DNA from 2 places in the Microbacterium sp. BK668 genome. Region 2 is predicted to be linked to the other one. Evidence: predicted binding sites of a transcription regulator. Region 2 holds the regulator's gene; the other holds the start of a gene.

Region 1 (14,622 bases), 2.6 Mb from region 2:
GCGGCGGTCCCGCTCGCCGCGCTGGGGCTGCTGAACCCCATGATCGCCGGAGCGGCGATGGCGTTCTCGAGCGCCTTCGTCGTCGGCAACAGCCTGCTGCTGCGCCGGTTCCGCAGCACCGCGGACGGTGCTCCCGCCGGGGCCGTGCCCTCCGACTACCCTCGGCACCGCGCAGACCACCTCGTGAAGGAGGAGCGATGACCCTCGCAGAAACGCCGGCCGCGGCATCCATCGACGCCCCTGACGGGCACGGCCACCACGGCTACATCACCGACAAGGACAGGTACCTCAACCGCATGAAGCGGATCGAGGGCCAGGCACGGGGCATCCACAAGATGGTCGAGGAGGAGAAGTACTGCATCGACATCCTCACCCAGATCAGCGCGCTCACGAGCGCCCTGGAGGCGGTCGCGATCGCCCTTCTCGACGATCACCTCAAGCACTGCGTGCTGGATGCCGCCAAGCTCGGGGGCGCGGAGGCCGACGCCAAGATCGCCGAGGCGACGCAGGCGATCGCCCGGCTGGTGCGCTGACCCCGGTCGTTCGATCGACGCGGCGGCTCCCCCGCGGGGGCCGCCGCTTTCGCGTCTCGGGCGTCACCGGGTCATTCGGTCGACATCCGCTCACCGATCGAGCCGAGATGACGCTGATGAGCCGGGGTCAGGTGAGCTCGGCGACGTCGGAGACGCCGGCGTCCACGCGCTGCGCGCGTGAGCGGCGGGAGGCGATCACCGAGTCCGCCGTCAGCAGGATGAGCGCGAGCCAGACGAGGGCGAAGCCGATCCAGCGCTCCAGCGACATCGGCTCGCCCAGCAGCCACACGCCGATGATGAACTGCAGGATCGGAGCGATGAACTGCAGCATGCCCATGAGCGTCAGCGGGGCGCGCCGGGCGCCGGCCGCGAAGAGGAGGAGCGGTACGGCCGTCACGACCCCCGCGAGCAGGAGCAGGACGGTGTGCCCCGCGGACTCCTGCCCCATGGACAGCCCGCTCGTGACGGCGATGACGAGGAGCTGGATGACGGCGACCGGCGTGAGCCACAGCGACTCGAGCGTCAAGCCGCTGATCGCGTCGACCGACGGGCCGATCTGCTTCTTCACGAGGCCGTAGAAGCCGAACGAGAAGGCGAGCGTGAGCGCGATCCACGGGAAGGCGCCGTACCCGATGACGATGACGAGCACGGCGGCGGCGGCGATGCCGATCGCGATCCACTGCATGATGCGCAGTCGCTCGCGCAGCACGAGGACGCCCAGCAGCACCGTCACGATCGGGTTGATGAAGTAGCCGAGGCTCGTCTCGACGACGTGGCCGGTGAGAGTCCCGATGAGGTAGGTCTGCCAGTTCACGTAGATGAGGGCGCCGGCGAGGACCGTCCACCACACCAGGCGCCGATTGCGCAGGATCGCGATCAGCTTCGGCCACGTGCGTGTGACGGTCAGCAGGAAGGCGCAGAAGACGAGGGAGAGGATGATGCGCCACGCGACGATCTCGAACGGTCCGGTGGGCGCGAGCGCGAGGAAATACAGCGGGAGGAAGCCCCACAGGAGGTAGGCGAAGAACGCGTAGACTCCGCCGACGAAGTGCTCGCGCCCGGCATCCGTGCCCTTCGCCTGCCCGGCCGCGCCGGCGGGCACGGCGGACGAGGACACAGCGTCGGGGTTCACCCCCCAAGCCTAGGACCGCTGCCGCGCGGGCGACGCGGGACGAGGCATCCGCCCCTGCCGTCCATGCCGCGAATCCTGCCATCGGGAAAGGCGGAGGGGCCCGGATGCCGAAGCACCCGAGCCCCTCGCGAATGGTCCGTCGTCAGCGGACGACGACCGCGAGCACGTCGCGAGCCGACAGGACGAGGAACTCGTCGCCGCCGAACTTGACCTCGGTGCCGCCGTACTTGCTGTAGATCACGCGGTCGCCGACGGCGACGTCGAGCGGGATGCGGTTGCCGTTGTCGTCGATGCGGCCCGGGCCCACAGCCACGACCTCGCCCTCCTGGGGCTTCTCCTTCGCGGTGTCGGGGATGACCAGACCGCTGGAGGTGGTCTGCTCGGCCTCGACCTGGCGGATGACGATGCGGTCCTCGAGCGGCTTGATGGACACCTGAGTGGAAACCGTCACGGTCTACCTCTTCTTTCTTGAGACGAAGACTGGTTAGCACCCACACGCTGGGAGTGCTAATCCAGTGTAGGCAACGGGCTGGCACTCGTGCAACGTGAGTGCCAAAACGACGTCATGTGACGGATGCCTCGAAGCGGCGTCGGAGTCGCGCGGCGACGTACGCTGGCCGGATGGACCTGCCCGAGCTGACCGCGCTGCTGACCCCGGAGGGGCTGCGGCTGCTCGACCAGCTCGGCACGATCGACTCGGCCGACGACGTCGCCCGCGCCGTGTCGCGACTGCGCGCCCTCGGACACTCCCCCGACCTCGTGTCGGCCGTCGTCGGCCAGGCCCGGCTGCGCACGCGTGCACGGGGGAAGTTCGGCCCGTTCGCCGATCGGATGCTGTTCACCCGCGCGGGTCTCGAGCAGGCGACGAGGCTCGCCATCGCCGGCCGGCACGCCGAGAGGTTCCGCAGCGCGGGATTCTCGTCTGTAGCCGACCTCGGCTGCGGGATCGGCGGCGACGCCCTGGGGCTCGCGGCGCTCGGGCTGAAGGTCGTGGCCGTCGACGCCGACGCAGTGACCGCGGCGATCGCGGCATACAACCTCGCGCCCTTCGGCGAGGACGTCTCCGTGCGGCAAGGGCGTGCCGAGGACGTCGTGGCCGAGGGGGACGTGGCGGCGGAGGCGTACTGGCTGGACCCGGCGCGCCGCACGGCCGGCCACGGCGAGACGTCGCGCACCCGCCCCGAGGACTGGTCTCCGTCGCTCGACTGGGTCCTCGACCTCGCCGCGCGGCATCCCGTCGGCGTCAAGCTCGGTCCCGGTCTCGATCGCGACCTCCTTCCCGACGACGTCGAGGCGCAGTGGGTGAGCGCCGACGGGTCGACGATCGAGCTCGTGATCTGGTCGGGCGCGCTTGCCCGCCCGGGCGTGCGCCGCGCCGCCCTCGTCGTGCGCGGCGACACGGCGGCGGAGCTCACCGCCGCGACGGATGCGCCGGATGAGCCGACCCGCCCCCTCGGCGAGTTCGTGCACGAACCCGACGGCGCCGTGATCCGGGCCCGGCTCATCGGCGACGTCGCGCGGTCGCTCGAAGCCGGGATGCTCGACGAGCACATCGCCTACCTCACCTCCGACGCCGGGCTGACGAGCCCGTTCGTCTCGTCGTTCCGCGTGCGCGAGGAGCTGCCCGCCGACACGAAGAAGCTCGCCAAGGCTCTGCGCGAGCGCCGGATCGGGCGCCTCGAGATCAAGAAGCGGGGAGTGGATGTCGATCCCGCCGCGCTGCGGAAGGCGCTGTCGCTCAAGGGCGAGGGATCGGCGACGCTCATCGTCACCCGCGTCGGCAAGAGGCGCGTCGCGCTCCTCGCCGATCGCGTCGGCTGAGGCCGAGGTCGCCCCGCGCCCGCCGCGCGTCGAAGCGGCGCACGTGGGATACCCGGCCACGAGCGACCCAGCGGAGGAATCCGCGCGGGCGGAGGACCCGAGGGCCCGATCGACCCTCCCCCGGCCGAATCCCCTCCGCTCCGCGGCGGACCCGGAATACCCCGCCATGAGCCGCCCAGGGGAGGATTCCGCGCGGGCGGAGGACCCGACGGCCCGATCCACCCTCCCCCGGCCGAATCCCCTCCGCTCAGCGGCGGACCCGGGACACCCGGCCATGAGCCGCCCAGCGGAGGATTCCGCGCGGGCGGAGGACCCGAGGGCCCGATCCACCCTCCCCCGGCCGAATCCCCTTCGCTCAGCGGCCGGCCGCCGACCCGAGGAAGCAGGCTCAGCCGACGAAGCCTGCCGCGACTGCGGCGAAGAGCAGCCACCCGGCGCTGTAGAGGAGCGAGACCGCGCCCAGCACGAGCGCCCACAGGGCCACCGCCCGGCTCTCCAGCGGCCGGCGCAGCGCGAGGATCGCCGCGACGATTGCCGCGATGCCGAGGAGGAACCCCCAGCCGACGAAGAGCGACACGGCGAGCGCGACGATCGAGAAGCCCAGCGCCCACGCGGCGAGGCCGCGCGCCGGCCGAGCCGGCTCGGGCATGGCCCACTGCACGAGCGGCGCCGACTGCTCGCCGTCGGGATCCGCGGGCGCCGACTGCGTGGTGATGGCGGTGGGGCCCGTCGGGAGCCGCTGGAAGCCGCCGCGGTGCCCGCCCGGCAGCACGGACTCCGCCCCGGCGTCGCCCAGCTCGCGCGCCGGATCGCTGAGCGGCTCGGGCCGGGCGGGGACCGCGGGGCCTGCGGACGCGCCTACCGGCGGTTCCGGTCGGGGAATCGACGGCTCCGGGGTGGGCCCGTCGTCCCGCGTCGTCACGCGGCCACCTCTCCGGGCGCCTCGGCGACCTGGATCTCGGTGACGGGCAGGGTCGAGTCCGCGCCGAACTCCAGGGTCGACGGCCGCCGCCCGGCCGTGATGAGCTCGGAGGCGAGGGCCGCGATCATGGCGCCGTTGTCGGTGCAGAGCGAGAGCGGCGGTATCCGCACGACGACGCCCGCGGCATCCGCCCGCTCCAGCGCGACGTCGCGCAGACGGCGGTTCGCGATGACGCCCCCGCCGAGGAGCAGTCGCGGCACACCGTGGTCTCGGCACGCGGCGAGCGCCTTCGTGACGAGGACGTCGACGACGGCCTCCCGGAAGCTCGCGGCGACGTCGGCGACGGGCACCGGCTCGCCTGCCGTCTGGCGCTGCTCGACCCATCGAGCGACCGCCGTCTTGAGTCCCGAGAACGAGAAGTCGTAGCGGTGCGCGGCCATGTCGGACGCACGGGAGAGACCGCGGGGGAACGGGATCGCGTCGGGATTCCCGGATGCCGCGGCGCGGTCGATCTCGGGACCGCCCGGATACGGCAGCCCGAGCACGCGGGCGACCTTGTCGAAAGCCTCGCCGGCGGCGTCGTCCATCGTCTCCCCGAGCAGCTCGACGTCGGCGGTGAGATCGCGGACGAGGAGGAGCGACGTGTGGCCGCCGCTCACGAGGAGAGCGACCGTGGGGAACTCCAGCGGCGGCGCGTCCGAGTCGAGGATGTCTGCGGCGATGTGACCGACGAGGTGGTTGACGGCGTAGAGCGGCCGGTCCAGCGACACGGCGAGGGCCTTGGCGGCGCCGACGCCGACCATGAGGGCTCCCGCCAGGCCCGGGCCGGAGGTCACGGCCACGGCGTCGATGTCGGCGAGCGTCACCCCCGCCTCACCGAGTGCCGCCTCGATCGAGGGCTGCAGCGCCTCGAGGTGCGCGCGCGCGGCGACTTCCGGAACGACGCCGCCATAGCGTGCGTGCTCGTCCATGCTGCTCGCGATGGTGTTGCTGAGGAGCGTGCGTCCGCGCACGATGCCGATCCCGGTCTCGTCGCAGCTCGTCTCGATCCCGAGCACCAGCGGCTCGTGAGCGTGTGCAAGGTCGTTCACGTGCACGCGCCTCCCTGCCACGCGGCACCGGATTCGGATCGGGCCGCCGGATCCGGGCGGGGCGCGGCATCCGATCCGGATCCGGCGCTGTGCTCCGGATCCGGCGCCCGGTGAAACGCCCATCCCCGCAGGTCGAGGCGCATCACGATGGCGTCGACATCGTCGGGCTGGTAGTACCGCGGGCGACGGCCGACCTCCGCGAAGCCCTCGGATGCGTACAGCGCCTGCGCCGCGGGGTTGTCGGCGCGCACCTCGAGGAAGACCTCCTGCACGCGCCGGGCGGATGCCTCGGCGAGCAGCGCTTCGAGGATCGCTCGGCCGCGCCCACGGCCTCGGGCCGCCTCGGCGATCGCGATCGTCTGGATGTCGGCATCCGTTCCGCCCTCGGGGGCGCGCAGGCCCGCGTAGCCGATCACACGGCCCGCCTCTTCGGCCACCAGGTAGTAGGAGTGCGGCGAGGCGAGCTCGGCGCGCATCATGGCGTCCGACCACGCGTCCGTCGGAAACGACGCCCGCTCCAGCGCCATGATGGCGCGGAGGTCGTCGGGGGTCGCGGGGCGCAGGCTCATGCGGCGCCTCCCGCCGGGGTGGTGACGCGCTTCGGGCCCGCCGACAGCGTCACGTCCGGCGAGCGGAGGTAGAGGGCGTCGGCAGGGCCGATCGTGCGACCGGCGTCGACGGCGCGAGCGGCGGCAAGGGCGAGCATCGCGGCGCCGATCCGGTCGGTGTCGCGGCGGAGGATGCTCCCTGCCGCCAGGACCGCGTCGATCTCGTCTCGCGGCGAGAGCGCCGGTCCCCCGATCCGCACGGGGAGCCCGTCGTCGTCGAGGCCCTGGTAGACGGTGTAGGCGAACTCCCGACGGCGCGCGTCGGTGACGATCGCGAACGCGTCGTCGTCGCTGTCATCGCGTCCGCCGGTGAGCGCGCTGTGCAGCAGCAGCTCGAGCGCGGCGGCGTCGTGGCTCACCACGGGGACGACGGGGACCCCTCGCCCGAGCGCGAAGGCGCGCGCGGCGGCGATCCCGACGCGGAGGCCCGTGAAGGGCCCCGGACCCATGCCGGCAGCGACATACGTGATGTCGGACGGGTGAGCGGATGCCTCGGCGAGCGCGCGCTCGACGAGCGATCCGATGACCTCGGCGTGGCCGCGGGGATCGACGCTCTCCGCCTGGGATCGGACGACGCCGTCGGGCTCGACGACCGCGACGGCGGTGCCGAGGGACGTGTCGATGCCGAGGATCACGCCCTCCAGGCTAGTCCGACCCGCGCCCTGGGTCGTGGCACGACGGGGGCGCAGCGACGGAGGCGAGACGCGCAGACAGGGCCATCACGCCGGGCGCGGGCGTGTCGTCACGCTCGCGCGACGACCGGGGATCTCGTCGGCCGCGAGCGGCGCCTACGCCCGGTGGCGGGTGATGGTGACGATGCGCGGAGCGTCGGCGTCCATCTCGGCGGCCGCGCGGCCGCTCGTACCGCACGCCGAGTCCACGCCGGCGCCGCCCCACTCGCGCTCGAGTTCGATGTCCCACCAGGAGTCCGAGACGGCGTCGACCAGCCCGCGACCCCACTCGACCACCACGACCGAGCTGTCGAAGTCGATGTCGAGATCATCGAGCTCGGCGGCCGAGCCGAGGCGGTAGGCGTCGACGTGCACGAGGGGTGCACCGCCCACGAGCGAGGGGTGCGTGCGGGCGATGACGAAGGTCGGGCTCTGCACGGGGCCGCGCACGCCGAGGCCCGCCGCGATGCCGCGCGTAAGCGTGGTCTTGCCCGCGCCGAGGGGCCCGGTCAGCACGACGAGGTCACCGGGACGCAGCATCCGCCCGATCCGCTCGCCCAGCTCCTCCATGCTCGCCGGGCTCTCGATCTCACGTCGCCCCGCGAGGCTCTCGAGTCCGTCCGTCGTCGTTCCCATGTCCCCTGCAACGTTCGAGGGAGCCTCCGCGTTCCCGCTCACGAGGAGACCTGGCGGCGGGGCACGCGGGGTCCGATGCGCGTCACGATCTCGTAGTTGATCGTCGACGCGGCGTCCGCCCACTCATCGGCGGAGGGGACCCCGAGGGTGGCGTCGCCGAACAGCACCGCCTCGTCGCCGACCCGGACGGGGTGATCGCCGACGTCGACGACGAACTGGTCCATGGCGATGCGTCCCGCTGCGCGGAAGCGCTCGCCGCCGATGGCGACCGGACCGGCTCCGGACGCCGTGCGCGGCACCCCGTCGGCGTACCCGAGCGGGATCAGGGCGAGCGTGGTCTCCCGCTCCGTGCGGTAGGCGTACCCGTACGAGACGCCGTGGCCCGCGGGCACGCGGCGCACGGCCGCGACGGGTGCGCGCAGCGTCATGGCCGGCCGCAGCCCGAGATCGCCGGAGTCCCGATCGGCGAAGGGCGAGAGCCCGTAGATCGCGACGCCGAGGCGCACGCACCCGAGGCGCGTCTCGGGGAGCGCGATGGCGGCATGGCTCGCCGCGATGTGACGGAGAGCGGGCGCGAGACCGGCGGACGCGGCGAGGCCCAGCGCGTCGTGGAAGACGCGCGTCGCGGCCCGGTCGTCGTCCGCGGAGGCGTTGGAGAGGTGGCTGAAGATCCCGATCACCCGGAGCTTCCCGATCCGCTCGAGCCGCGCCGCCTCCGAGAAGACGACGGGGTAGTCCTCCGGCGCGATGCCGTTGCGGCCGAGTCCCGTCTCGAGCTTGAGGTGAACGGCGACAGGACGGTCGACGGATGCCGCGGCCGACGCCTGCAGCAGCTGCTCGAAGCTCGAGATGCCGAGCTCGATGCTCGCGGCCGCCGCCTCGCGGAAGCTCGCTCCCGGCGCATGCAGCCACGCGAGGATCGGGGCGTCGACGCCGGCGCGGCGGAGGGCCAGCGCCTCGCCGACGTCGGCGACGCCGAGCCGGCTCGCGCCCCCGTCGAGGGCGGCGACGGCGCTGCGGGCCGCGCCGTGACCGTAGCCGTCCGCCTTGACGACGGCGATGACCTCGGACTCCGTGAGCCGCCGCAGGTGACGGACGTTCGCCGCGATCGCCCCGACGTCGATGGTCGCCTCCCGGAGCACGCCGGCAGGCATGCGGCTCACGACGACGCCCCCGCCGCGCTCGGCGCGGACTCGGCGATCACGTACGCGGTCGCGAGATTCGCGTCGTGCGACATCGACAGATGCATCATCGTGATCCCGCGTTCGGCCACGGCCGCCGCCGTCGATCCGGTCAGCACGAAGACCGGGCGACCGGATGCCTCGGCGGCCACCTCGATCTCGGTCCAGTGCACGCCGTCCGATCCGCCGAGCGCCTTGATCAGCGCCTCCTTGGCGGCATACCGCGCCGCGAGCGAGCGGGGGTGCCGCACCCGCTCCGACGGCGAGAAGAGCCGCTCGACGAGCCGCGGCGTGCGCTCGAGTGTGCGCTCGAACCGCGGGATGTCGACGAGATCGACGCCGATTCCGACGATCATGAGACCTCCCCTGCGCCGCGGCGCGGCATCCGTCACCCTATCGCGGCGCTGCTCGAAGGCTCGGCGCCTTCCGTCCCGCTGCGCTCGCTCGACGACCGGGTTCACCGATCGGTCGTCGAGCGAGGGAGCTCGGCGCCGTCCGTCCCGCCGTGCTCGCTCGAGGACCTCGGCCCTCTCGCCCCTACTCGACGGTGACCGACTTCGCCAGGTTGCGCGGCTGGTCGACGTCGAGGCCCTTCGCCGTCGCGAGGCCCATCGCGAAGATGTGCAGCGGCACGACGGCCAGGAGCGGCTCCATGAGCGGGTCGGCGAGCGGGATGTGCAGCACCTCGTCCGCGAACGGCAGCACCGCCGCGTCGCCCTCTTCGGCCACGGCGATGACGCGGGCACCGCGAGCGCGGATCTCCTGGATGTTCGAGACGACTTTGGAGTGCAGCACGGGCGACTCGCGCGGCGACGGCACGATCACGAAGACCGGCTGCCCCGGCTCGATGAGTGCGATGGGCCCGTGCTTGAGCTCGCCCGCGGCGAAGCCCTCCGCGTGGATGTAGGAGATCTCCTTGAGCTTGAGCGCGCCCTCGAGCGCGATGGGATAGCCCACGTGACGGCCGAGGAAGAGCACCGAGCGGGTGTCGGCCATCCAGCCGGCGAACTGCTCGATGTGCTTCTGCGAGCGGTCGAGGATGCGCTGGATCTTCTCGGGCACGGCCTCGAGCTCGAGCACGTGCTGCGCGATCTCGGTGGGGCTCAGCGCTCCGCGCACGCCGCCGAGGTGGAGAGCCAGGAGGTACAGCGCCGTGATCTGTGCGACGAAGGCCTTCGTCGAGGCGACGGCCACCTCCGGGCCGGCGTGCGTGTAGACGATCGCGTCCGACTCGCGGGGGATCGTCGCACCCTGCGTGTTGCAGATCGAGACGGTCTTGGCCCCGGCTTCCCGGGCGTACTTCACGGCCATGAGGGTGTCCATCGTCTCGCCGGACTGGCTGATCGACACGACGAGCGTTCGCGGGCCGATGACGGGGTCGCGGTAGCGGAACTCGTGCGCGAGCTCGACGTCGACCGGCACCCGTGCCCACTGCTCGAGCGCGTACTTCCCGACCATGCCCGCGTAGGCGGCCGTGCCGCAGGCGATGACGATGATGCGGTCGATGCCCGCGAAGAGGTCGTCGAGACCGTCCAGCTCCGGGATCGAGACGACCCCGTCACGGATGCGGCCGCGCAGCGTGTTCGCGACGGCCTCGGGCTCTTCCGACACCTCCTTCGCCATGAACGACGACCACCCGCCCTTGTCGGCGGCGGCGGCATCCCACAGCACCTCGAAGGGCTCGACCTCGACGATGTCTCCCGTGAAGTCGGTGACCTCGACGCCGGAGGGCGTGATGGCGACGATCTCGTCCTGACCGATCGCGAGGGCGTGGCGGGTGTGCTCGACGAAGGCCGCGACGTCGGAGGCGAGGAAGTTCTCGCCGTCGCCGAGACCGATGACGAGTGGGGAGTTGCGCCGTGCGCCGACGACGAGGCCGGGCTGCTCCTCATGCATCGCGAGGAGGGTGAAGGCGCCCTCCAGCTGCGAGACGGTCGTGCGGAAGGCCTCGACGAGGTCGCCGCCGTTCCGGCGGTACTCGCGGCCGAGAAGTACCGCGGCGACCTCGGTGTCGGTCTCGCTGCGGAACGTGTAGCCCTCGGCGAGGAGATCGGCCTTCAGGTCGGAGAAGTTCTCGATGATGCCGTTGTGGATGACGGCGAGGTCATCGTGGTCGGCGAGATGCGGGTGGGCGTTCGCGTCCGTGGGGCCGCCGTGTGTCGCCCAGCGCGTGTGGCCGATGCCGGTCGTGCCGTCGGCGAGCGGGTGGGCGGCCAGGTCGTCGCGCAGGACGCTGAGCTTGCCCGCCTTCTTGCGTACGCCGAGGCCCCCGTCGCCGTCGATCACGGCGATGCCGGCGGAGTCGTAGCCCCGGTATTCGAGGCGCGCGAGCCCGGAGAGGAGGATGGCCTGGCTGTCCCTCGGGCCGACGTATCCGACGATTCCACACATGCCCCCCATGGTAGGCGGGGGGTTTCGTGAGATGCCTGTACAAAGGGCGGATGCCGCCGCCCGCGTCAGAGCTTGCGCAGGAGCACCCGCTCCACCGCGTGGTCCGCCGCCTTGTGCAGCACGAGCGTCGCGCGGTGCCGCGTCGGCTTGACGTTCTCCTCGAGGTTGGGAAGGTTGATGTCGTTCCAGAAGCCGAGGGCCATGGAGACGGCCTCCTCGTCCGTCAGCTCCGCGAACACCTTGAAGTAGGAGGTGGGGTTGGCGAAGGCCGCGCGGCGGAGGGCCAGGAACCGCTCGACGTACCACTGCGTGATGTGCTCGGTCGCGGCATCCACGTAGATCGAGAAGTCGAACAGGTCGCTCACGGCCACGTCGTTGGGCTGCGGCGGGGGCTGCAGCACGTTGAGCCCCTCGACGATGACGACGTCGGGCCGGCGCACGGTGACGTGGGCGTCGGGGACGATGTCGTAGCGCAGGTGCGAGTAGAACGGCGCATGCGCCTCGGCGGCGCCGCTCTTGACGTCGGTGAGGAACTGCACCAGCGCACGGCGGTCGTACGACTCGGGGAAGCCCTTGCGGCCCATGAGCCCCCGGCGCTCCAGCTCGGCGTTGGGGTAGAGGAAGCCGTCGGTCGTCACGAGCTCGACCCGCGGGGTGCCGGGCCAGCGACTCACGAGCTCGCGCAGCAGGCGCGCGATCGTCGACTTGCCGACAGCCACCGAGCCCGCGACGCCGATGACGAAGGGCGTCGTGGTGTCGGGCTCCTGCAGGAACCCGGCCGTGTCGGCGCCGAGGCGCTTCGTCGCCGTCGCGTAGAGGCTGAGGAGGCGGCTGAGGGGAAGGTAGACCTCCCGCACCTCGGCGAGGTCGAGCCGGTCGCCGAGCCCTCGCAGCTGCACGACCTCCGTCTCGGACAGGGGCTGCGTGAGCCCTCCCGAGAGCCGCGACCACTCCGCGCGGCCGATCTCGCGGTAGAGCGCGGGGCTCAGATCCGAGTCACCGTCGTCGATCTCGGCGACGGTGGCGGCGGAGTCGTCTCCGGGAATCGCTGCTGCGGCGGACATCGGGCCCATCGTATCCGCCCCCCTCGGGGCGGCGGCCACTCGCCCGTTGCGGGTCGCGTCGTCCCTGTAGCCTCGACCCGTGCGCCTGGGAGTCCTCGACATCGGCTCGAACACCGTCCACCTTCTCGTCGCCGACGCCCGCCCGGGCGGCCGGCCACTGGCCACCACGAGTCAGCGGACCGTGCTGCGACTCATGCGCTATCTCGCGCCGGACGGATCGATCACCGACGAAGGGGTCGCGGCACTCGTCGCGGCGGTCACCGAGGCGCGGGCGGTGGCGCTCGCCGAGAACGTCGACGAGCTGCTCGCCACGGCCACCTCGGCCGTCCGCGAGGCGACCAACGGCCCGGCGGTGATCGCGCTCCTCGAGCAGGCACTCGGCCAGGAGCTGCAGGTGCTCGGCGGCGAGTCCGAGGCGCGCTTCACCTTCCTCGCCGTGAGGCGGTGGTTCGGCTGGGCCGCCGGCCAGATCCTGCTCTTCGACATCGGCGGCGGTTCGCTCGAGCTCGCCTCCGGTGCCGACGAGCTGCCGGATGTCGCGGCATCCGTCCCTCTCGGCGCCGGCCGCATGACGGTGCAGTTCCTCCCCGAAGACCCGCCCGGCGAAGACGCCGTCGAGGCGCTTCGCGCCCACGCGCGCCGCACGCTCGCCCCGGTCGCCGAGCGGCTCCTCGCCGAGCCGCGACCCGACCACGTCGTGGGATCGTCGAAGGCGATCCGCTCGCTCGCGAAGCTCGCCGGCTACCCCGTGCCCGGATCGAGCGGACTCGAGGGGATGCTGCTCCCCCGCGCCGCCCTCGGCTCGTGGATTCCTCGGCTCTCGCGCATCCCCGCCTCGGCGCGACAGGAGCTGCCCGGAATCACTCCCGACCGCGCGTTCCAGATCGTCGCGGGAGCCGTCGTCCTGCACACCGCCATGACGATGCTGAAGGTGGACGAGCTCGAGGTGAGTCCGTGGGCCCTCCGCGAGGGCGTCCTGCTGCGGTACATCGAGGCGATGTCGTGGGGCTGAGCGGGTGACCGGCCGCGTGGGCGGTGGACGCGGGCGGGGGCCGTGCTCCATGATTCCCTCATGGCCGCACGATCCGCGGCGATTCGAACGCCCGACCAGCGACTCCGCGTCTTCGTCAGCTCCACTCTGAAGGAGCTCGAGCCGGAGCGGCGTGCCGTGCGCTCGGCGGTCGAGTCCCTGCAGCTGGCGCCCGTCATGTTCGAGCTCGGCGCGCGGCCGCACCCTCCCCGCGACCTCTACCGCTCGTACCTCGCGCAGAGCGACGTCTTCGTGGGGATCTACGGCGAGCGCTACGGCTGGGTCGCGCCCGGTGAGACCGTCTCGGGCCTGGAGGACGAGTACGCGCTTTCGGGCTCCCTCCCCCACCTGATGTACGTCAAGCAGCCCGCCCCGCAGCGCGAGGACCGGCTCGACGGGCTCCTGGATCGCATCCGCAACGACGACCTGAGCTCCTACAAGTCGTTCTCGACGCCCGAGGAGCTGGCGGACCTCGTTCGCGGCGACCTCGCGACGCTCCTCGCCGAGCGCTTCGACGCGACGCGGGCCGCGGCATCCGTCGTCGCCGACGCCCTCGACGTGCCCGACATCCCGGCGCCGTACTCGGCCATCGTGGGACGCGAGGCGGAGCAGCGCGACGTGCTCGCCCTCTTGGCGAGGCCGGACATCCGACTCGTCACCCTCGTCGGACCGGGCGGGATCGGCAAGTCCCGGCTCGCGATCGAGATCGCCGACGCCGTCGCCGACACGGGGCGCGACGTGGCGTTCGCGCTCCTGGAGGCGGTCACCGCTCCCGAGCGCGTCATCGTCGCCATCGCCCGGGCGCTCGGAGTCCGTGATGCCGGAGGTGAGGGCTCGCTCGAGGACCGCGTCGGAATCGCGCTCGCCGACCGCGACCTGCTGCTCGTCGTCGACAACATGGAGCACGTCCTGCCGGCGGCTGAGCTGCTCGCTCGCCTGATCACCGAGGCGCCCCGGCTGCAGCTGCTCGTGACCAGCCGCTCGCCGCTGCGGCTGCGGGCGGAGCACGTGTACGAGGTCGGGCCGCTCGGCGTGCCGTCGCAGGACGAGGACGGAGCGGGTCCCGCCGGATCGGCCGTGACCCTCTTCGAGCAGCGCGCGGCGGCGGTGCGGCCCGGCTTCCGGGTGACTCCCGCGAACGCCGCAGCCGTCGTCGGCATCTGCCGGGCGGTCGACGGCGTCCCGCTGGCGATCGAGCTCGCCGCCGCCCGCGTGCGCTCGCTGTCCGTCGAGCAGATCCTCCAGCGCCTGGACTCGGCGCTGACGCTGCTCGTCGGCGGAGCGCGGGATCTGCCGGAGCGGCAGCGCGCCCTGCGCAGCACGATGGAGTGGAGCTTCCAGCTGCTCGACGAGGACTCGCGCGCGGCCCTCCAGGCGCTGTCGGTGTTCTCGGGCGGTTTCACCCTGGAGTCGGCCGAAGCCGTGCTGCTGACGGGCGGCACACCGGATCCCCTCGCAGCGCTCGAGGCACTCGTCGACGCGAGCCTCCTCGGGTCCTCCGAGCAGCGCGGAACGACGGTGTTCCGGCTGCTCTCGCTCGTG
Region 2 (14,622 bases):
TGGTGGAACTCGGAGAGGCGCGGAGCAGGAGCCTTGGAGTGGCGGGCGAAGTCCTCGATGAGCTTGCGCTCCTTGTGGTCGAGGCGCGTGGGAGTCACGACATGCACGCCCACGCGGAGGTCCCCGCGTTGAGTCCCCCGCAGCGGGGTGATGCCGCGGCCCTTGATCGTGAGCACGTCGCCGGCCTGGATGCCGGGTCGCACCTCGAGCTCGACCGGCCCGTCGAGGGACTCGATCGTCGTGGTGGCACCCAGGATCGCGTCGGGCATCGACACCTCGAGCGTCGCGAGGAGGTCGTCGCCCTCGCGGCTGAAGACCTCGTGCGGCTGCACCGTGACCTCGATGTAGAGGTCGCCGTTGGGGCCGCCCGCGGGACCGACCTCGCCGGATCCCGGAAGCTGAAGGCGCAGGCCGGTCTCGACGCCGGCGGGGATGTCGATCGACACGGTACGGCGCGCTCGCACGCGGCCCTGGCCCTGGCAGGTCGCGCAGGGGTACGGGATCGTCGTGCCGTAGCCCTGGCAGACGTTGCAGGGCTGACTCGTGACGACGTTGCCGAGGAGGCTGCGCACCTGGCGCTGGACCTGGCCCGTGCCGTGGCAGATGTCGCACGTGACGGGCGACGTGCCGGGCTGGCAGCACGAGCCCTGGCAGGTCTCGCACAGGACGGCCGTGTCGACGTCGAGGTCGCGGTGCACCCCGAAGACGACGTCCTTCAGCTCCAGCGTCACCCGGACGAGAGCGTCCTGACCCCGCTCCCGGCGCGAGCGCGGACGCCCCTGCCGCCCGCCGGCGGCGGCTCCGAAGAACGTCTCGAAGATGTCGCTGAAGCCGCCGAAGTTCGCGCCGCCACCGCCGAACGGCGAATCGCCGCCTCCCATGTCGTAGCGCGCGCGCTGATCGGGATCGCTCAGCACGTCGTAGGCGTGGGTCACGAGCTTGAAGCGCTCCGAGGCCTCCTCGCCGGGGTTGACATCCGGGTGCAGCTCGCGCGCGAGCCTGCGGTACGCCTTCTTGATCTCGTCCGGCGTCGCGTCCCGCGAGACGCCGAGGACCTCGTAGTGGTCAGCCACAGTCGCCTTCCTGCCCGCGCCGTGCACGGGATCGTCTGGTTCCGCCGCGCCTCAGCGGGCGTTCTCGTCGTCGTCGAGCATGCGGCTCAGGTAGCGGGCCACCGCCCGCACCGTCGCCAGGTTGCTCGGATAGTCCATGCGCGTCGGGCCCAGGAGGCCCACCCGGGCCCGCGCTCCGGTCGCGTCGTAGTCACTGGCGAGGACGGATGCCTCGGCCAGCCCGAACGCCTCGTTCTCGCGGCCGATGCTGGTCGCGAGGCCGTGGCTGTCGGCCACCATCTCGCTCATGAGCCGGAGGAGGGTCACCTGCTCCTCGATGGCTTCGAGGAGGGGGTAGATGCTGCCCCGGAAGTCCGCCTCGCGGCGCGCGAGGTTAGCTGCGCCGGCGAGGACGAGGCGGTCCTGGCGGAACTCCTCGAGCTCGTCGGCGACGTGCCGAACGATCGCGAGGATCGCCTCGTCGCGGGTGGTCGCGCCGTCCTGCGCGGCCGTCAGGTACTCCTCGACGCGCTGAGACCCCTCCCGGACGTGCCGGCCGACGATGAGGTCGCCGACGGTGACCCGGGCGCGGGTCATGACGTCGTCGCCGAGTTCCGCGCGGACGAAGACGAGCCGCTGCGAGACCCGTCCCGTGTCGGTCACCAGGATCACGATGAGCCGACCGCCTTCGAGGGGAACGAGCTCGACATGCGAGACGCTGGCCTGCGCGAACGAGGGGTACTGCACGATCGCGACCTGCCCCGTCAGCTGCGTGAGCGCTCGGACCGTGCGCACGAGCAGATCGTCGAGGTCCCCGGGCCCGTCGAGGAAGGACGCGATGGCGTGGCGCTGCGCCGGGGTCAGCGGGCGGAGCTCTGCGAGATGGTCGACGAAGACGCGATAGCCCTTGTCGGTGGGGACGCGTCCCGACGACGTGTGCGGCGCGGTGATGAGCTCTTCGTCCTCGAGCAGAGCCATGTCGTTGCGGATGGTCGCCGCCGAGACGCCGAACGAGTGCCGCTCGACGATCGACTTGCTGCCGACGGGCTCGTGCGTGTCGACATAGTCCTGCACGATGGCCCGCAGCACCTGGAGTCCACGGTCCGTGACCATCCCGCCCTCCTCACGCCGAATCGCCTTGGCTGGCACTCTCCAGATCGGAGTGCCAATTCTATCCGATTCGAACGGGGCGGACCGGGATGCCGCGCCCCGGCCGGATCAGTCGGTCAGCGCGCGCACGACGGCGTCGGCGAGAAGCCGCCCGCGCCGGGTGAGGACGATCCGCCCGCGGAGCGCGGCGGGGCCTTCGATGAGCCCGTCGGCGATGAGGGTCGCGACCGCATGACGGCCCTCGCCGAGAAGGTCGGCGATCGGCATGCCCTCCCGGATGCGGGTGCGCAGCAGCACGCTCTCGAGGGCGCGGGCCGCGGCATCCGGTCGCTCCCGTCCTGCCGCGGGAGACTCGCCGAGCGCGAGTCGCTGCGCGTAGGCAGCCGGGTGCTTCACGTTCCAGAACCGGACGCCGCCGACATGACTGTGGGCCCCGGGGCCGAAGCCCCACCAGTCGTGACCCTGCCAGTACGCGAGGTTGTGGCGGGAACGGTGCCGCGCATGCGTGGACCAGTTGGAGACCTCGTACCAGTCGTAGCCCCCTGCGGCCAGAAGCTCGTCCGCGAGCTCGTACATGTCGGCCTGCAGGTCGTCGTCCGGGGCCGGCACCTCGCCGCGACGGATCTGGCGGGCGAGCTTGGTCCCGTCCTCGATGATGAGCGCGTACGCCGAGACGTGGTCGGGCTCGAGGGCGATCGCCGTCTCGAGCGATCGCCGCCAGTCGACGAGGGACTCGCCCGGGGCGCCGTAGATGAGGTCCAGGCTCACGTCCAGCTCGCTCGCGCGCGCAGCGGCGACGGCGGATGCGACGTTGAGGGGGTCGTGGGTCCGGTCGAGCGCGCGGAGGACATGCGGGACCGAGGACTGCATGCCGATCGACAGGCGCGTGACGCCGGATGCCGCGAGCTCGGCCGCGACCGAGTCGGTGACCGTGTCGGGATTCGCCTCGACCGTCACCTCCGCGTCCGGCTGGATGCCGAACGCGGAGCGCACGCCGTCGAGCATGCGCCCGAGATCGCCGGGCGGCAGGAGGGTCGGCGTCCCGCCGCCGAAGAACACGGTCGCGGCGGGCCGGAGCGGGCCGGAATCCGCGAGCACGCGCTCGGCGAGCGCCACCTCCTGCAGGAGGGTGTCGGCGTACTCGTCCTGCCGCGCGCCGCGCAGCTCGCCGGAGGTGTAGGTGTTGAAGTCGCAATAGCCGCAGCGCACGCGGCAGAAGGGCACGTGCAGGTAGACCCCGAACGGCGTGTCGGGATCCGCGCGGACCTCGGCGGGGAGCGCTCCGTCCGCGGGAGCGGCCTCGCCGATCGGAAGGGCCGAGCCCATCAGGCGGGGGTCGCGTACAGCGGCGAGATGGCCCGCAGGTAGCGCGTGAACAGCTCGCGACGGCGGCGCCGCACGAGCGCCGGCAGCACCCGGTACAGGAGCGAGACCGGACGGTCGAAGGCGCGCACGGTGAACCACACCTCGTCGTTCTCGTGCCACTCGATCATGAACGACTCCTCGCCGCTGACCACCGATCCGCCGACCGTCCCGAGCGCGAAGCCGACGCGGCGCGGCTCCTCGATCGCGAAGATGACGCGCAGCTCGCCGTCGGCGTTGCAGCCCTGGACCCGCCCCTCCACGACGATCGTCGTGCCGGCCGCGACGAAGGGGGTCCCGTCGGCATCGAAGCGCTGTTCGACCTCGCTGCTGCTCGGCGCGACGGGGTTCCCCTCCGCGTCGAAGCTGACCCCCGAGTACATGGGACCGGATGCCGGACGAACGTCCTTGACCGTGAGACCGGCGCCCTTCTGGGCCACCCACGACAGCAGTGCTTCGCTCGCCGACCGGAAGCGCGTCTCGCCGCTGCCCAGGCGCCAGGACTCCTCGGCGGGAGTGCTGCGCTCCGGCGGGTACTGCATGAGGTCCGGCGCCTGCGTCGCCCCGACGGCGGCGTAGTCGACGGTCTCGTCCTTGAACGTTCCGCGGCGCATGTGTTCCAGGCTACTTCTGCTTGCCCTCGACATCCCCTGAGAGGGCGGCGATGAACGCCTCCTGGGGGACCTCGACGCGGCCGACCATCTTCATGCGCTTCTTGCCCTCCTTCTGCTTCTCGAGGAGCTTCCGCTTCCGCGTGATGTCGCCGCCGTAGCACTTGGCGAGGACGTCCTTGCGCATGGCCCGGATGTTCTCGCGCGCGATGATGCGCGCGCCGATGGCGGCCTGGATCGGCACTTCGAACTGCTGGCGCGGGATGAGCTTGCGCAGGCGCTCGGTCATCATCGTGCCGTAGGCGTAAGCCTTGTCTCGGTGGACGATCGAGCTGAAGGCATCCACCTTGTCGCCCTGGAGCAGGATGTCGACCTTGACGAGATCCGCTTCCTGCGAGCCTGCGGGCTCGTAGTCGAGACTCGCGTAGCCCTGGGTGCGGCTCTTGAGCTGATCGAAGAAGTCGAACACGATCTCGCCGAGCGGCATGTTGTAGCGCAGCTCCACGCGCTCCTCGCTGAAGTACTCCATGCCCAGCAGCTGGCCGCGCCGGCCCTGGCAGAGCTCCATGACAGTGCCGACGTAGTCCTTCGGCAGGAGGATCGCCGCCTTGACGACGGGCTCGGACACCGAGGCGACGCGCCCGTCCGGGTACTCGCTGGGGTTGGTCACGGTGACGTGCTCCCCCGTGTCGGTGAGCACCTCGTAGATGACGCTCGGCGCCGTCGTGATGAGGTCGAGGTCGAACTCTCGCGAGAGGCGCTCGGTGATGATCTCGAGGTGGAGCAGGCCGAGGAAGCCGCAGCGGAAGCCGAAGCCGAGCGCCACCGACGTCTCGGGCTCGTATTGGAGCGAGGCGTCCGAGAGCTTCAGCTTGTCGAGTGCTTCGCGGAGGTCGGCGTAGTCGCTGCCGTCGATCGGGTAGATCCCGGAGAAGACCATCGGCTTGGGGTCGGTGTAGCCGGCGAGAGCCTCCGACGCCGGCTTCCGCTGGTTGGTGATCGTGTCGCCCACCTTCGACTGGCGCACGTCCTTGACGCCGGTGATGAGGTAGCCCACCTCGCCGACGCCGAGGCCCCTCGTCGGGGTCGGCTCCGGGCTCGAGACCCCGATCTCGAGCAGCTCGTGCGTCGCCCTCGTCGACATCATCTGGATGCGCTCGCGCGGCTCGAGCTTGCCGTCGACCATGCGGACGTAGGTCACGACCCCGCGGTAGGCGTCGTAGACGGAGTCGAAGATCATGGCGCGCGCCGGGGCGTCCGCGTTCCCCTTCGGGCTCGGGATGTCGCGCACGATCCGGTCGAGCAGCTCCTCGACACCCTGCCCGGTCTTGCCGCTCACGCGCAGCACGTCGTCCGGGTCGCCGCCGATGAGGTTCGCCAGCTCCTTCGCGAACCGGTCGGGGTCGGCGGCGGGGAGGTCGATCTTGTTGAGGACCGGGATGATGTGCAGGTCGTTCTCGAGAGCGAGGTAGAGGTTCGCGAGCGTCTGCGCCTCGATGCCCTGTGCCGCGTCGACGAGGAGGATGGCGCCCTCGCATGCCGCGAGCGAGCGTGAGACCTCGTACGTGAAGTCGACGTGGCCGGGGGTGTCGATCATGTTCAGCGCGAACGTGGTCGCCGAGCCCGTGGCGGGGTCGACGGCGCCCCACGGCATGCGCACGGCCTGGCTCTTGATCGTGATGCCGCGCTCACGCTCGATGTCCATGCGGTCCAGGTACTGGGCGCGCATGTCGCGCTCCGCGACGACGCCGGTGATCTGCAGCATGCGGTCGGCGAGGGTCGACTTGCCATGGTCGATGTGGGCGATGATGCAGAAGTTGCGGATCGCCTCGGGAGCCGTGGCGGACGGCTCGAGGGGCTTCAGGGCGCGCGGGGACATATCCGGCTCAGTCTACCGGCGGGCGGCCCCGCGCCCGGGCCGTTCATGCCCTGCGCCCGGGCCGTTCATGCCCCGGGTGCGGGCAGTCGCCCGAGGCCCTCCAGCAGGTCGTCGCGGCGCGCCGCGCAGCAGACGCGGATCCATCCCTCACCCGTGCGGCCGAAGGCGCTGCCCGGTGCCACGGCGACCCGGTGCTCGTGGAGGAATCGCTCGGCCCAGGCCGCGACATCCCCGTCCGTCGCGTGCGAGACGTCGATCCAGAGGTAGAAGGCCCCCGTCGGGGCGAGGTACGTCAGCCCGCGCTCGTCGAGGAGCGCCGTCGCGGCGACGAGGTTCTCGCGGTAGTGCGCGGCCGCCGCGCGCACGTGGTCCTGGGAACCCGTGATCGCTTCCAGCGCCGCGTGCTGCGCGGGCATGTCGACGCACGAGATGGCGGACTCCTGCACGCGCAGCATGGTCGCCGAGAAGCCTCTCGGCGTCACGAGCCATCCGACGCGCGCACCCGTCATGGCGTACGTCTTCGACGTCGAGAAGACCGAGAAGACGCGGTCGTCGGCGTCGAGCGAGGCGGGGCTCACGTGCGGGATGCCGTAGGTGAAGGCCTCGTAGCACTCGTCGCTGAGCACCCACAGGTCGTGCCGTGCAGCGAAGTCGAGCAGTGCCTGGATCGTCGACGGCTCGAAGGTCGACCCGAGCGGATTCGACGGCGAGTTGACGATGAGCAGCCGCGTGCGGTCGGTGACGAGGGCCTCGAGCTGGGCCAGGTCGGGCTGGAAGCCCCTCTCGGGGCTCAGTGCGTAGGGAACGGGCACGGCGGCCAGCATGTGGGCGTTCATCGTGAAGGTCGTATAGCCGGGGTCCGGCACGAGCACCTCGTCGCCGGGCGCGAGCGTGAGGCTCATCGCCTGGTGCAGCGCCTGCGTGGCGCCGACGGTCACCCAGACCTGCTCCACGTCGACCCGCACGCCGTTCGCCTGGTCGAGCCGGTCGACGATCGCGCGGCGCAGCGGCGCGATGCCCCCGTTGGGGCCGTAGCGGACGTGCCCCTCCCGCCAGGCCGCCGCCGCTGCTTCCCGGATCGCCGGCGCAGGCTCCTCCCCCGGCTCGCCGACGGCGAGGATGATCGCGTCGTCCAGTCGCAGCGCCTGCTCGAGGATGTGCCGGACACCGGAGCCCGGCATGCCGAGGATGTGGTCCGCGAGGCGTGGCATGCGGCCCACTCTATGGCGCCGGGACGGGCGGTGAGCTGCTCCGGATCCGTACGACGGCGACGACTGGGATGCCTCGGGCAGAGGCATCCCAGAACTCGTCCGCCGGTGCCGATCCGGTCTCGGGCGCCGACGTCGCAGGGCCCGTAGTGTGGCTCCATGACAGTCCAGGTGGTGCTCGTGCACGGCATCCGGACGTCGGCGACCATGTGGCGCGCGCAGGTGGAGCATCTCGAGCGGCGCGGCAATCCGGTGACGGCGGTCGATCTTCCCGGACACGGCAGCCGGAGGGCCGAGGACTTCACCCTCGACGGCGCCTTCGCCACCATCGACGAGGCCGTCCGGGCGGCCGCCGAGCAAGGTCCGGTGCTGCTGTCGGGCCATTCGATGGGCGGACTGCTGGGCATCGAGTACGTCGGCGCCGAGATCCCGCCCCCCGTCGCCGGCTTCATCGCGGTCTCCTGCACGGCCGTCCCGCGCGGGGTGGGCCTCGCCGCCTATCGCATGCTCGCGCGCGGCTTCGATTCGCTCCCTGACCGCGGGATGTGGCTCACCGATCGGATGCTCGACCGCATCCTGCCGGCGGAGACCCGCGCCGACTTCGGCGCGGGCGGCTACGCCCTGGACGCGCAGGACGTGGCCCTTCGCAGCCTCTCGGTCCTCGATCTGCTCGCGGCGCTCGGTCGGATCGACGTGCCGCTGTGGTTCGTCAACGGGCAGTACGACCAGCTCCGCGTCAGCGAGCGGCTCTTCCTGCGGGTGGCTCCCCAGGCCGAGCTCATCGTTGTGCCGCGGACCACGCATCACGTCACGGTGATGCGTCCCGAGGTCTTCAACGCCGTCCTCGAGCTGGCGCTGGCGACGCTCGAGGCTTCGGGGAGCGCGTCAGCAGGCGGCTGAGGCGCGGTTCGGGTGAGGAGGCTTTCCCTGATAGACTCGGTGATTGGTTTGCGCGTGGGTCCCACCCTGCGCGCGCCGGAGGCGCCCCTCTACCGCTGGCCGGCAGTCATCCGAATTCCTCCGAACGAAAGAACGTCGACACGTGGCGAACATCAAGTCGCAGATCAAGCGCAACAAGACCAACGAGAAGGCGCACGAGCGCAACAAGGCCGTCAAGAGCGAGCTGAAGACGCTCGTCCGCCAGACCCGCGAGGCGATCGCAGCCGGTGACAAGGCCGCTGCCGAGAAGTCGCTCTCGAAGGCGACCCGCAAGCTCGACAAGGCCGTGAGCAAGGGCGTCATCCACCGGAACCAGGCGGCGAACCGCAAGTCGGCGATCTCGAAGCAGGTCGCGGCGCTCTGAGTCGCTGAGCACGTCGCACGAAGGCCCGTCCCGTCAGGGGCGGGCCTTCGTCGTTCGCCGCCGCCGCATCGAGTCGAGCGCGCGGGTCCGAGTCGAGCGCGCGGGTCCGAGTCGCGCCCTGTGAGGCCATGTCTCACGCCCCGGAGCCCGACCCTGCTGATCTGCGGGGGGAACGGATGCTGCAGCTCCGCGGATCGCGGGTCAGGAGCCGTACGGCGCTCGCGTCGCGATGACCGTCACAAGGCGTTCGAGCGAGAACACCGGGTCGCGCGAGGCGCCCTTCACCTCCGCGTCGGCACGGGCGGCGGCCTGGATAGCCATGCCCAGCGAGTACTCGGACCACCCGACCAGATCGCGACGGGCCCGGTCGACCTGCCAGTCCTTCAGCCCGAGCCGCGATGCGACGGCGACCGACGACTCGCGACTGCCCGCGACCCGCGCCATCGTCCGCAGCTTCATCGCGATCGCCGCCACGAGCGGCACCGGATCCGCCCCCGAGGCGAGCGCGTGCCTCAGCGCGATGAGGGCGTCGCCGTAGCGGCCCGCGATGGCCGTGTCGGCGACCGTGAAGGCCGAGGTCTCCACCCGCCCTCCGTAGTAGCGCTCGACGACCTGCTCGGTGATGTCACCGGGCACGTCGGCGACGAGCTGCTGACAGGCGGCCGCGAGCTCGGTGAGGTCATCGGCGAACGCCGACACGAGGGTGCGGAGGGCGATGGGCGCGATGCGCTTCTTCGCGGCCTGGAACTCGCCGGCCGCGAAGTCGAAGCGATCGCTGTCGCGCTTGACGGCGGGGCAGGCGATCTCGACACCGCCGCCCGTGCCGGCGCGGATCGCGTCGAGCAGCTTCTTGCCGCGAACCGTCGCTCCGGTGTGTCGGAGCACGACGGTCGCTCCCTCCTGCGGCGCCGCGAGGTATGAGATCGCCTCGGCGAGGAAGGAGTCCGAGCACTTCTCGACACCCGAGACCCGGACCAGGCGCGGCTCACCGAACAGCGACGGCGAGGTGACCGACAGCAGGGTTCCGGAGGCGTAGTCGTCGGCGCGGACATCGGAGACCTCGAGGCTGGGATCCTCCGCCCGGAGGTAGTCCCGCAGCGTCGAGATCGCTCGCTCGGCGCAGACCTCTTCGGGGCCTGAGACCAGGACGATCGGCGCCGGCTGCGGATTCCGCCACGGCAGCTGAGGGATGGCGCTGCGGACCTTCGCCGGAGCGGCCCGTCTCGAACTCGTCGCCATGCATACAGCCTAATCAGCGGTGCTGACGTCGCCCCGCTCCCGCCACACGGCCACCGCTCCGCTGCTCTCGTGCCACAGCGCCAGCATTCCCTGGTCATCGGTGCGGGCCAGGACAGCGCCCAGATCGGCGAGCAGGTCGAGCGTCTCGCGTCTCGGATGGCCGTAGCCGTTGTCCGACCCCACCGTCACGAGCGCGACGGCGGGATCGATGCGCTCGTACAGCTCCGGCGCCTGATCGGCGCTGCCGTGATGAGCCACCTTCACGACCTCGTACGGAGGTCGAAGGGTTCCGGATGCCGCAAGCCCGCGCTGAGGGGACGCGGACAGGTCGCCGAGGAACAGCGCGTGCGGCACACCACCTCCCGCGATGTCGACCACCACGCTCGCGTCGTTTCCGCCCGGGAAGGCCCTGCTTCCGGCGGGCGGCCAGCGGATCCGCCACTGCGCGGCACCGAGACCGCCGTGCTCTCCCGCGACGGCCGGGGCGACGCTCGCGCCGGCGCTGTCGAAGTCCCGCAGCAGGGCCTCGTCGGCCGCCGACGTGGGAGGTCCGTGACGGACGTGGGCGACGCGGCCGATCACGGCGGCCGAGCCGCCCGCGTGATCGAGGTCGAAGTGCGTCAGGACGAGCAGGTCCAACCGTCCGACCCCGGCGCGGTCGAGGCATCCGCTCAGGGCCTCCGGCTCCGGTCCCGTGTCGATGAGCGCGACCTCCCCCGCCGAGCGGATGAGCACCGCATCCCCCTGCCCCACGTCGCACGCGAGGATCGTCCAGTTCGCGGGAAGGGTCAGCGGCCCGGCCACCGTGCCGAGCGCAGAGCTGCCGGTGAGCACGCCCACGACGGCCGCCGCGAGGAGTGCGGAGACGGTGCGCAGCGCCGGTGGCACGCGTCGCAGCGTGAGAACGGCGCCCACCGCGCCGAGTCCCGCGAGGGCGAGTGCGCCGGGCCAACCCTCGAGCCACGGCAAGGCTCCGCCGGGCACGTCGGCGAACGTGTGCGCGGTTGCGGCGATCCAGGCCGACGGCACCCAGGCGATCGCTGCGAGCCCCGATTGGAGGACCGGGATCGACAGAGCGAGGCAGGCGGCGAGCCCCACGACCGTCGCGGCGGGAGCGGCGGGAGCCGCGAGCAGATTGGCCACCACGCCGTACAGCGGGACGGTCGGGTCGATGAGCACCAGCAGCGGCCCGCACGCCAGCTGGGCCGCGATCGGCACCGACAGCCCCAGGGCGAGCGAGCGCGGCATCCACCTCTCCAGTCCGGACGCGAGCGGTCGTGCGAGCAGGAGAAGCGATGCGGTCGCGACGGCGGACAGCGCGAATCCCAGCGAGGTCGCCAGCCACGGGTCGCCGATGAGCAGCACCGTGACCGCGAGCGAGAGCACCGAGATCCCCACGGCGGGGCGTCCGAGGGCGACGGCGAGCATGGCGACGGCGGCCATGACCGCCGCCCGCGACACGCTCGGCTCAGGTGTGACGAGCACGACGAAGCCGCCGAGAGCCGCCATCGACGCGGCGATGCGGACGCCGCGCGACGCTCCCGCCAAGGCGGCTGCGGCGAACGCGGTGCCCACCACGAGGGCGCAGTTCGCGCCGGACACCGCGGTGAGGTGGGAGAGCGAGGACGATGTCATCGCCTCGTCGAGAGACGGCTCGACGAGGGTCGTGTCGCCGACGGCGAGACCGGGGAGGAGGCCTCCGCCCGGTTCCGGCAGCCCCTCCGCGGCGGCGGTCAGGCCGTGGCGCAGCGCGCCGGCTGCCGCGAGGAGGCCGACGGGAGGCTGGACGACCGCGACGCCGCGGCCGGCGAGGAGATCCACGACGGCCCGCTCGCCGGCATCCGTCGCTCGTGTGCTTCCCGCCGCGACGACGATCGCACCCACGTCGAGCTCCGCGAGGCCCTCGACCTCTTCCGGATGCACGCGGATGCCGATCGGGAGGTCATGTCCGGGGACATCCGCGCGCCCCGCCCGGACGATCGTCACGACGGCGTCGAAGGCCAGCTCCCGCGACGCTCGCTGCTCGACCTTGCCCACGACGGTCGCGGTCACCTCGATGGCGCGCCCGCCGCCCACGACCGAGCGCAGGTCGTCGCGCGCGGGCTCGGCCAGCGCGACATGCGAGGCGACGGCCGATCCCGCGGCAAGCGCCAGCACGAGCGCGACGAGCGCCGTCCCGTGCCGGCGCGGGATGAGTGCGACGGTGCCGGCCGTGATCGCCCAGCCGGCCAGCGCGAGGAATCCGGCCATGGCAGGTGCCAGCGTGGCGACGATCGCGACGCTCCACGCCCACCCGGCGACGGCGAGAAGACGCAGCCGCCTGAGCCTCCGCCGGGCCGCGGGCGAGACTGTCACACCGTCACCAGGTCCCTCAGCGCCTCGAGCATCCTGTCCCCGATCCCCGGCACGGCGAGCAGGTCCTCGACGCTCGTGAATCCGCCGTTCGCCTTCCGCCACTGGATGATCCGCTCCGCCATGGCAGGACCGATGCGGGGCAGCGTGTCGAGCTCGCCCGCGTCCGCTGTGTTGAGGTTCACGCGTCCGTCGCCGGCCGGCACCGAACCCGTGCCGACCTCGCCCGGCGCCGGCTCGGCGCCGACGACCGGTACGACCAGCTGCTCGCCGTCGCTCAGCGGACGCGCGAGATTGACGGCCGCCTCATCCGCTCCGTCGGTGAAGCCGCCCGCGGCGGCGATCGCATCGACGACGCGCGCATGGTCGGCCAGCACGTAGAGACCGGGAGCAGCGACCGCTCCCGAGACATGGACGAAGACGGATGCCTCGGCGGCGGCATCCGTCGCCACCGGGCTGTCGACCGGAACCTCCTGGACGGGGGCACCGGCACCCCTCAGGATACCGACGCCCACCGTGATCGCCAGCGTCACGAGTACGACGACGATGGCGGCGCCGACGCCGAGGCGCCGACGGTCGCGGCCCGTGTCGTCGCCCGTCGTCACCTCGGCGACGCTAGGCCGCGCGAACGACCGGCGGTCGCCGGGGCGCGGATGGTGTGCACGGCACGCCACAAGCCCCGCACTGGGGAGGAGAGCTCAGCGGCCGACGCGGCCGACGCGCCCGACCCGGCCGGCGCGCCCGACCCGGCCGACGCGGCCGACCCGCCCGACGGCTCAGCGCGTGCTGAAGCTGACGACCTTCGGCGGGCGCACGATGGCCCGGACGATCTCGCGCTCGCCCAGGGCGCGCTGCACCCGGTCGTTGCCGCGGGCGAGCGCCTCGAGCGCGTCGGCGTCGATGCGCGCGGGCACCTCGAGGGTCGCGCGCACCTTTCCGTCGATCTGCACGACAGCCGTCACGGACTCCTCGACCAGGAGCATCGGGTCGGCCTGCCGCCACGGCACGAGACCGACGAAGGGCTGGTAGCCCAGCGTCTCCCACATCTCCTCCGCGGTGTGCGGCGCGAAGAGGTCGAGGATCATCGCCACGACCTCAGCGGCCTCGCGGACGGCGGGATCGGCGGAGCCGGCGCCTGAATCGATCGTCTTGCGTGTCGCGTTCACGAGCTCCATGAGGCGCGCCACGACGACGTTGAACTTCGTCTGCTCGATCAGGCCGGGCGCGTCGGCGAGCAGGCGGTGCGTCACGCGGCGGAGGGCCTGGTCGCCCTCGGCCCACACGACCTCCGGAGCGCTGGTGACGTCCTTCGCGATCCGCCACGCGCGCGAAAGGAACTTCTGCGCGCCGACGGTCGACACGTCCTCCCAGTTGATGTCGTCCTCGACCGGACCGGCGAACGCGATCGCGACGCGCACCGCATCGGCGCCCGGATCGACCATGCTTGCGGCGAACTCGACGAGGTTGCCCTTGCTCTTGGACATCTTCGACCCGCCGAGCAGGACCATGCCCTGGTTCACGAGACTCGTGAACGGCTCGGTGAACTCGATGAAGCCCGCGTCGAACAGCACCTTCGTGATGAAGCGGGCGTACAGGAGGTGCAGGATCGCGTGCTCGACGCCGCCGATGTACGAGTCGACCGGCGCCCACTTGTCGGCCTCGCGCGGTGAGAAGGCCTCGGCCTCGTCCCCGGGCGAGAGGAAGCGCAGGAAGTACCACGAGCTGTCGACGAAGGTGTCCATCGTGTCGGGGTCGCGCAGCGCCGGCTGCCCCGTCTCGGGGTCCACCGTCCGCATCCACTCGGTCGCCCCGCCCAGCGGGGAGGTCCCCTTCGGGGTCAGGTCCAGTCCGTGTGCGTCGGGAAGCGTGAGCGGCAGCTGGTCGGCCGGGACCGGCACGATCCGCCCGTCCTCCGTGTGGATCATCGGGATGGGGGTGCCCCAGAAGCGCTGCCGGGAGATGAGCCAGTCGCGCAGGCGGAAGGACTTCGCGGCGCGGCCCGTCCCGGCGGCCTGGAGCTGCTCGATGATCCGGGCGATCGCGTTGCGCTTGGACAGCCCATCCAGCGCTCCCGAGTTGATCATGCGTCCCTCGCCCGTCAGGGCGATGCCGGTCCGGGCGGGGTCGAGCTCCGCGAGGGGATCGGCGTCGGCGCCCGGATCGATCGGCTCGCCGTTCTCGTCGAGCTCGATCACGGGAATCGCCCCCGTGACGGGGGCCGTCGTGTCGACGACGACCTTCACGGGCAGGTCGAACGCGCGGGCGAAGTCCAGGTCGCGCTGGTCGTGAGCCGGGACGGCCATGACCGCGCCGTGCCCGTAGTCGGCGAGCACGTAGTCGGCGGCCCAGATCGGCAGGCGCTCCCCGTTGATCGGATTGATCGCGTACCGCTCGAGGAAGACCCCCGTCTTGGGGCGGTCGGTGCTCTGCCGTTCGATCTCGGACTCCCGGCCGACGCGCTCGAGGTAGTCCTGGAAGCGCATCCGCACCTCCGCGCTCGATCCCG

The links. The regulator HrcA, encoded in region 2, represses chaperone genes, less so after heat shock. The targets are predictions, from matches to a motif close to TTNGCACTCGNNNNNNNCGAGTGCNAA.
Region 1: a site for HrcA is predicted at 2,195-2,221, ahead of groES (co-chaperone GroES). Genes of this name have one in related genera too.

What each region holds. Positions count from the first base shown of each region.
Region 1 is NZ_SNWG01000001.1:4,008-18,629, forward strand. It holds gene EV279_RS00015 (heavy metal translocating P-type ATPase) at 1-201, shown strand, start outside; gene EV279_RS00020 (metal-sensitive transcriptional regulator) at 198-533, shown strand; gene rarD (EamA family transporter RarD) at 661-1,635, opposite strand; gene groES (co-chaperone GroES) at 1,808-2,098, opposite strand; gene EV279_RS00035 (SAM-dependent methyltransferase) at 2,287-3,486, shown strand; gene EV279_RS00040 (hypothetical protein) at 3,875-4,408, opposite strand; gene tsaD (tRNA (adenosine(37)-N6)-threonylcarbamoyltransferase complex transferase subunit TsaD) at 4,405-5,499, opposite strand; gene rimI (ribosomal protein S18-alanine N-acetyltransferase) at 5,496-6,068, opposite strand; gene tsaB (tRNA (adenosine(37)-N6)-threonylcarbamoyltransferase complex dimerization subunit type 1 TsaB) at 6,065-6,742, opposite strand; gene tsaE (tRNA (adenosine(37)-N6)-threonylcarbamoyltransferase complex ATPase subunit type 1 TsaE) at 6,896-7,414, opposite strand; gene alr (alanine racemase) at 7,453-8,568, opposite strand; gene EV279_RS00070 (holo-ACP synthase) at 8,574-8,951, opposite strand; gene glmS (glutamine--fructose-6-phosphate transaminase (isomerizing)) at 9,133-10,986, opposite strand; gene coaA (type I pantothenate kinase) at 11,052-12,050, opposite strand; gene EV279_RS00085 (Ppx/GppA phosphatase family protein) at 12,130-13,062, shown strand; gene EV279_RS00090 (DUF4062 domain-containing protein) at 13,123-14,622, shown strand, end outside.
Region 2 is NZ_SNWG01000001.1:2,589,761-2,604,382, reverse strand. It holds gene dnaJ (molecular chaperone DnaJ) at 1-1,073, opposite strand, end outside; gene hrcA (heat-inducible transcriptional repressor HrcA) at 1,125-2,165, opposite strand; gene hemW (radical SAM family heme chaperone HemW) at 2,271-3,488, opposite strand; gene EV279_RS11635 (DUF1990 family protein) at 3,488-4,138, opposite strand; gene lepA (translation elongation factor 4) at 4,149-6,014, opposite strand; gene EV279_RS11625 (aminotransferase class I/II-fold pyridoxal phosphate-dependent enzyme) at 6,080-7,225, opposite strand; gene EV279_RS11620 (alpha/beta hydrolase) at 7,382-8,122, shown strand; gene rpsT (30S ribosomal protein S20) at 8,265-8,525, shown strand; gene holA (DNA polymerase III subunit delta) at 8,727-9,764, opposite strand; gene EV279_RS11605 (ComEC/Rec2 family competence protein) at 9,774-12,119, opposite strand; gene EV279_RS11600 (helix-hairpin-helix domain-containing protein) at 12,116-12,721, opposite strand; gene leuS (leucine--tRNA ligase) at 12,893-14,622, opposite strand, start outside.